Regions from separate parts of the Cupriavidus sp. H18C2 genome, predicted to be linked through region 3. Evidence: predicted binding sites of a transcription regulator. Region 3 holds the regulator's gene; each other region holds the start of a gene.

Region 1 (2,262 bases), 1.2 Mb from region 3:
ACAGAGACTTCTGGGAGGCGGACACGGGGACGCTGGAATGGGGCGGCGGCCGGCGTGGCCGGCGCGCGCAACCCGGCGATTGTATGCCAAAAGGCGCCGGCGTTCCCGGCCCGGCGGCGTTGCCCGCTTTCCCGGGCCGGGCGGGCCGCGCAGGGCTGGCGGGGGCGCGCGGCCGCGCGCATCCTTTACAATCGCGCTGCATCGGGCCCGTCCGCCGCCGTTCCGCCTGGCGGCCGGGCCCTCACCGTATTCGCCGAGCCCGCCATGAAACAGGATTCCCGCTTTCCCAACCTCTTTATCCTCGATCACCCGCTGATCCAGCACAAGCTTTCGCATATGCGCGACAAGGAAACGTCCACGCGCACGTTCCGCGAGCTGCTGCGCGAGATCACGCTGCTGATGGGCTACGAGATCACCCGCAACCTGCCGCTGACCACGCGCCGCATCGACACCCCGCTGGTGGCGCTGGACGCGCCGGTCATCGCCGGCAAGAAGCTGACCATCGTGCCGGTGCTGCGCGCCGGCGTGGGCATGAGCGACGGCCTGGTGGAGCTGATTCCGTCGGCCCGCATCGGCCATATCGGCGTGTACCGCGACGAGCAGCACCGCCCGGTGGAATACCTGGTGCGCCTGCCGGACCTGGAAGACCGCTCGTTCATCCTGTGCGACCCGATGGTGGCCACCGGCTACTCGGCCGCCCATGCGGTGGACGTGCTCAAACGCCGCGGCGTGCCCGACGAAGCCATCACGTTCGTGGCGCTGGTGGCCGCGCCCGAGGGCGTCGAGGTCTTCCAGAAGGCGCATCCGGGCGTGAAGCTGTTCGTGGCGTCGCTGGACAGCCATCTGGACGAGCACGCCTACATCGTGCCGGGCCTGGGCGACGCGGGCGACCGCCTGTTCGGCACGAAGAACTGATCCGGCGTCGGACGGGCCCGGGCGCTTGATGCGCCTCAAAGTCTGTGCGGGTCGACTCTCTCACACTGGAAACAGCCGTTCGCGGCCTTTCAAGAGAAGGAGTCACCCACATGGAAGCCCTGAAAATCCTGATGACCACTTCGACCGGGCTGGCCAGCCTGGCCGTCATCGCCTTCATCATCGGCATGGCCGCGTTCTTTGCCTGCCTGTTCGCCCGCAAGGCCCGCGAGGACGCCGAAGCGGCCCGGCGCGGATCGGACTAGCGCCGGCACTGGCCCGGAAGAAAGAAAGCGCCCGCGCAGGTTTTGCGCGGGCGCTTTCTTTCTGGATGATGACCGGCAGCCGCCGCTACTTGCGCTTGCCGCCGCCAAGCAGGCTGCCCAGCACGCCGCGGATCAGTTCCCGGCCCACCTGCGAGCCCACCGTGCGCGCGGCCGACTTGGCCACCGATTCCAGGATCGAATCGCCGCGGCCGGTCTTGCCGGTGCCGCGCGTCAGCGATCCCCAGACTTCTCCCACCCAGCCGCCGCCTTCGTCGGCCTGGCCCGCCTCGGCCGGTTTCGGCGCCTTGGCATCCACCGGCGCGCCCTTGGCAGCCGCGCCGGCGTCGGCGCGCAGCTTCTCGTAGGCCGACTCGCGGTCGATCGTCTTCTCGTAGGTGCCGGCCACCAGGGACCCGGCAATCAGCGCGCGGCGCTCGTCGTCGGTGGCCGGGCCGATGCGGCTGCCCGGCGCCAGCACCCAGGCCCGCTCGGTCACGCCGGGCGTGCCCTTGGCATCGAGGCACGACACCAGCGCCTCGCCCACGCCAAGTTCGCCGATGGCCTTTTCCAGATCGAGCCCGGGATTGGCCCGCATCGTCGTGGCCGCCACCTTGACCGCCTTCTGGTCGCGCGGCGTGAAGGCGCGCAGCGCGTGCTGCACGCGGTTGCCAAGCTGGCCGAGCACCGTGTCCGGGATATCGACCGGGTTCTGCGTGACAAAGTACACGCCCACGCCCTTCGAGCGCACCAGCCGCACCACCTGCTCGATCTTGTCCAGCAGCGCCTTGGGGGCGTCGTTGAACAGCAGGTGGGCCTCGTCGAAGAAGAACACCAGCTTGGGCTTGTCCAGGTCGCCCGCCTCGGGCAGCTTTTCGAACAGCTCGGACAGCATCCACAGCAGGAACGTGGCATACAGGCGCGGCGCGTTCATCAGCTTGTCGGCCGCCAGGATGTTGATCACGCCCTGGCCTTTCTCGGTCTGGATGAAGTCCTCCAGGTTCAGCATCGGCTCGCCGAAGAACCGGTCGGCGCCCTGCGATTCCAGCGCCACCAGCCCGCGCTGAATGGCCCCGACCGAGGCCGA
Region 2 (2,262 bases), 1.4 Mb from region 3:
GCCACGCCGCGCCGATATAGCCGGCCAGCGTGGCGGGCGGTTCGTCGAGATACTGCTTCATGCGCGCCACGTGTTCCTTCACCACGCGCAGCGTCGATTCCTGCGGCCCCGGCGCGATCTGCGTCACGACCATGCCGCCGGCGTAGCCGCTGCCCAGGATCTCGCGCGCGGCCGACGGGCTTACCGCCGACAGCCCGACCAGGAAGCCATACCAGTTGCGCGCCGCCAGCGCGCGGCCCAGGCTGCCGTAGGCCAGCGTGTCGCCGGCCACGATCACCGCGCCCGGCCGCGCTGCCGCGATGCGTCGCGCGCTGTCGTCGAGGTTGCCGTCCAGCGCGACGGCCCGCGTGCCCATGTCCTTCTCCAGCCGCGCCAGCCACGGCGTGCCGGTGCCGAGCGTGCCGGCCGCGAAGTCGGGCGACACGGCCAGCGCGATGCTGCCGAGCCCGTAGCTGCGCAACTGGCGGACCGCCGCATCGAGTTCGGACTGATAGTCGGCGCGCGTGAACCAGACGTTGTCGGCGGCCAGCGCCAGCCCGGACAGCGGCGCCACGATCTGCACGCCGCGCCGGCTCAGTTCGGATGCGCCCGCCAGCGTCGGCAGCAGGCTGTCGCCGGGTCCGAACAACACTTCGGCGCGCTCGTTGTCAGCCAGCGCCACGGCCTGCGCGGCCGCGCCGCGCGGGTTGGCGGCGTCGGCATCGCGCACCACGTGGACGATGCGCAGGCCGCCGCCGGCGCCGGGCGAGGCGTTCCAGGCATCGAACATGACCTTGGCGCCGGCCAGGTAGTCGCGCGCCTGGTCGGCCTGCGGCCCGGCGCGATCGACCAGATGCGCCACCACCAGCTGGCGACGTACCGCCGGGCCCGCCGGCTGCGCGAACGCGGGCACCATCGCGGCGGACGCCAGCGCGCCCAGCGTGCGCAGCGCGGTGCGGCGGCCGGCCTGGGCGGGGGCGCAAGAGGGGATCGACTGCGGCAAGGCTTGGCGCATGGCAGTAGGCAAGTGACGGTGGAGCGGGGGTGCGAAGGCGGTGCAACGGCGGCCGGCAGACATCGCAATAAAGCGAGCCGGCACCGGGCCGGAAGCGAGACTATCGGCCCTTCATGACGCTTCCGTGACTTTTACCCGACTTGGCGCCCCCCGTCGGCGGGGCTGGCAGGCGTACGGTTGCCGTGACCTTGATTGGCATCAAGGTTTGGCGATCGGGCGAGGCATAGGATCGTTTGTCCCCCCACGCGAACCCAGAGTTTTGCCATGTCCGCCCCCAATCCCGACGTCGCCGGCACCGCCTTCGACCGCCGCGCGCTTGCCGATTTCCGCAGCCTGGCCGGCCGCATCGACGGTAACGGCCCCCGCTATACCTCCTACCCCACCGCCGACCGCTTCCACAACGAGATCGGCGACGCCGGCTACCTGCGCGCGCTGCAGGACTGCCGCGCCAACGCGCCGGCCCCGCTCTCGCTCTACCTGCACATCCCGTTCTGCGAAAACATCTGCTACTACTGCGGCTGCAACAAGATCATCACCAAGGATCACAGCCGCAGCGCGCAGTACGTCGACTATCTGGCGCGCGAAATGGCGATGGTGGCCGGCCGGCTCGGCCAGCGCCGCGCGGTGATGCAGTCGCACTGGGGCGGGGGCACGCCGACGTTCCTGGACCCGGACGAGATGCGCCGCGTCATGGCGGCGCTGCGCGAGCACTTCGACCTGCTGCCCGAGGGCGAACACTCGATCGAGATCGATCCGCGCCGCGTGACCGACGCGCGGATGGACCTGCTGGCCGAACTCGGCTTCAACCGGATCAGCCTGGGCGTGCAGGACTTCGACCCCGAGGTGCAGCAGGCCGTGCACCGCGTTCAGTCGTACGAGGAAACGCGCAACATCGTGCTGGCCGCGCGTCGGCTGGGATTCCAGTCGGTCAGCGTGGACCTGATCTACGGCCTGCCGCACCAGACCACGGCACGCTTTGCGGCCACGGTGGATCGCGTGCTCGACCTGCGCCCCGACCGGCTGTCGGTCTACAGCTACGCCCATCTGCCGCACGTGTTCAAGCCGCAGCGCCGCATCGACGCCGCGACGCTGCCGCCGGCCGCCGAGAAGCTCGACATCCTGGTGTCGACCATCGAGCGGCTGACCGCCGCAGGCTACGTCTACATCGGCATGGATCACTTTGCGCTGCCCGACGACGACCTGGCCGTGGCCCAGCGCGAGGGCTGGCTGCAGCGCAACTTCCAGGGCTACGCCACGCATGCCGGCTA
Region 3 (2,262 bases):
ACACCACGCAAAAACCATGTTGCGCCAGCGTCTCAGGCAGCCATACCGCCCGGGCCACGCCCAGCACACCGAAACCGATGACCAGCGCGGCAGAGGCGACCCTCACCCCCCGTTTGCGCGACCACTGCCGCAGGTATCCGGACATACCCGACATGACCAGCAGATTCGGCAGCGTGCCTAGCCCGAAGGCCCCCATCACCAGTGCTCCGGACGCAGCGTTACCGGCCAGCAGCGCCAGCGCGAGTGCGCCATAGACCATGCCGCATGGGACCAATCCCCAGGCGAGACCCATGCCGTAGCGGCGCAGCATCGGCGTGGCCCGCTGCGATGGACGCAAGCCGGCGGGCAGACCGACCGACAACCAGCCCGCAAGCCGCCCTACCGGTGCCGCTGCCTTCGCAGCCGTTCGCTCGATCCATTCCATCCCGATCACGCGACCGCGCAGCAGCCAGACGCCCGTCAGCACCAGCATCAGGCTGCCCAGCGCATAGAGCCATCGCTGCAAAGGCAGATAGTCCTGCCGCCACACCGTCGCACCGACGGCGCCTAACGCCGCGCCCAGCAGCATGTAGGTCGTGATGCGCCCGGCGTGCATGACGCAGAGTTCGGCCCACCATTGATTTCGTGAACGGTGTACGAAAATCGTTGCACTGCTCGGCCGTTTTTGCTCCGCAGCAATAGCAATTCCTCCACACATTGCGGCGCAATGCATGCCACCGAGCAAGGCCATCAGAAAAACGCTTAAAAGCACACCAAATGGCAACTGTTCCTCGCTTCTGCGTCACTCGACGCTGTAAAATGCCTGCATCGCGCCCTCGCTGCAAGCGCATTCATACGAGCACTCAATTGTTGACTTCCATCCCCGTCACCGAGATGTCGCCCCGTTGTTCCACGTGTGCAATGGGTCAACTTTGCCTGCCGGTGGGCATGTCGCAACAGGACCTCGTGAAGATGGACACGCTCGTGCAGGAACGTGTGCGAGTTCACAAGGGCGAAACGTTGTACCGCATGGGCGAACCACTCAGCGCCGTGTATGCCATCCGCTTCGGCACGCTGAAGACGCACGTCACGATGGAAGACGGCCGCACGCAGATCACCGGTTTTCATCTGCCCGGCGAAGTCATCGGCCTCGACGGTCTCGGCGAGATGCAGCACGCTTCCGATGCAACGGCGCTCGAGGACACCGAAGTCTGCGTCGTCCGGTATGACGAACTGCAAGCGCTGTCGGGCCACCTGCCCTCGCTGCAAGGCCAGTTCCTGCGGCTGATGAGCAAGGAAATCTCGCAGGACCAGGTCATGCTGATCACGCTCGGCTCGATGCGTGCCGAAGAGCGGCTGGCCGCGTTCCTCGTCAACATGTCCGAGCGACTCTCCGCGCGCGGCTACTCCTCCACCGAGTTCGTGCTGCGCATGAGCCGCGAGGAAATCGGCAGCTACCTTGGCCTGAAACTGGAAACGGTCAGCCGGCTGTTCTCGCGATTCGCCGAGGCCGGTCTGATCCAGATCCGCCAACGGCACGTCAAGCTGATCGACATGGCCGCCATCAAGCAGGTGTACAGCCGATCCTGCTGAGGCCCGTGGCACCTGCCGCCCGCCCCGTATCACGACAAAGGCCGCGTCAGAGCAGATCCGGAGCGGCCTTTTTGTTCGACTGCGCTATTCGAGTTCATCGGTATCGCTCAGCTTTACCGGCATCGTGTACAGCGTAAGTCCGCTGGAGAGCGCGCAGAACAGCCACGCCACCAGGAAGCCCACTGTGTAGACCGCTTGCCGCGACGCCTCCACCGGGTGGCCGAAGAAGCTCAGGTCACCAGGATCCACAACCGAGAACACGACTGCCGTGGCCGCGCCGCCCATCAGAAACGCCGGCCACAGCACCCACATCAGCCAGCGGAGTCTCATGGGCGCCTCGCCGGCGGTTCGGTTGGCGCGGACCCGACTTTCTCGACCACCAGTCCGTGACGGGCGGCGTCGGCGACGGGGATGTCGGCATGGCCATTGGCCAGCCAGATCGTGACGCCGCAACCGATCATTGCCAGCAGCGGGCCACTCATCAGAATCCATGGCCAGGGTTCCCTGTACCAGGGTTTTGCGGGGTTCGGGTTCATTTCGCTCTCCAGTTTGGCCATTCGCCCGGCGCTTCCGCCACAGCGTCACAGATTGCGCGGGACGATGAAACTCGTACTTTGCCGAATTCGTACGTCGCGATCGGTGCCGGTCTCGGCCGTGACGGTCACCTCGATCTTGTGCGTGCCCTCCTTC

Evidence for each region. The regulator FNR, encoded in region 3, switches genes on or off when oxygen is low (the NO sensors DNR and NnrR bind a similar motif). The targets are predictions, from matches to a motif close to TTGATNNNNATCAA.
Region 1: EPAKOI_RS03950 (DUF3149 domain-containing protein) is a predicted target of FNR. The motif match lies at 941-954, and genes of this name have one in related genera.
Region 2: hemN (oxygen-independent coproporphyrinogen III oxidase) is a predicted target of FNR. The motif match lies at 1,183-1,196, and genes of this name have one in related genera.

What each region holds. Positions count from the first base shown of each region.
Region 1 covers NZ_CP186010.1:828,164-830,425, reverse strand. Annotated here, with positions in the region: gene upp (uracil phosphoribosyltransferase) at 265-915, shown strand; gene EPAKOI_RS03950 (DUF3149 domain-containing protein) at 1,026-1,178, shown strand; gene EPAKOI_RS03945 (helicase HerA-like C-terminal domain-containing protein) at 1,264-2,262, opposite strand, start outside.
Region 2 covers NZ_CP186010.1:3,487,588-3,489,849, reverse strand. Annotated here, with positions in the region: gene EPAKOI_RS15925 (ABC transporter substrate-binding protein) at 1-994, opposite strand, end outside; gene hemN (oxygen-independent coproporphyrinogen III oxidase) at 1,259-2,262, shown strand, end outside.
Region 3 covers NZ_CP186010.1:2,057,345-2,059,606, forward strand. Annotated here, with positions in the region: gene EPAKOI_RS09330 (sulfite exporter TauE/SafE family protein) at 1-763, opposite strand, end outside; gene fnr (fumarate/nitrate reduction transcriptional regulator Fnr) at 847-1,572, shown strand; gene EPAKOI_RS09340 (hypothetical protein) at 1,657-1,902, opposite strand; gene EPAKOI_RS09345 (hypothetical protein) at 1,899-2,108, opposite strand; gene ccoG (cytochrome c oxidase accessory protein CcoG) at 2,154-2,262, opposite strand, start outside.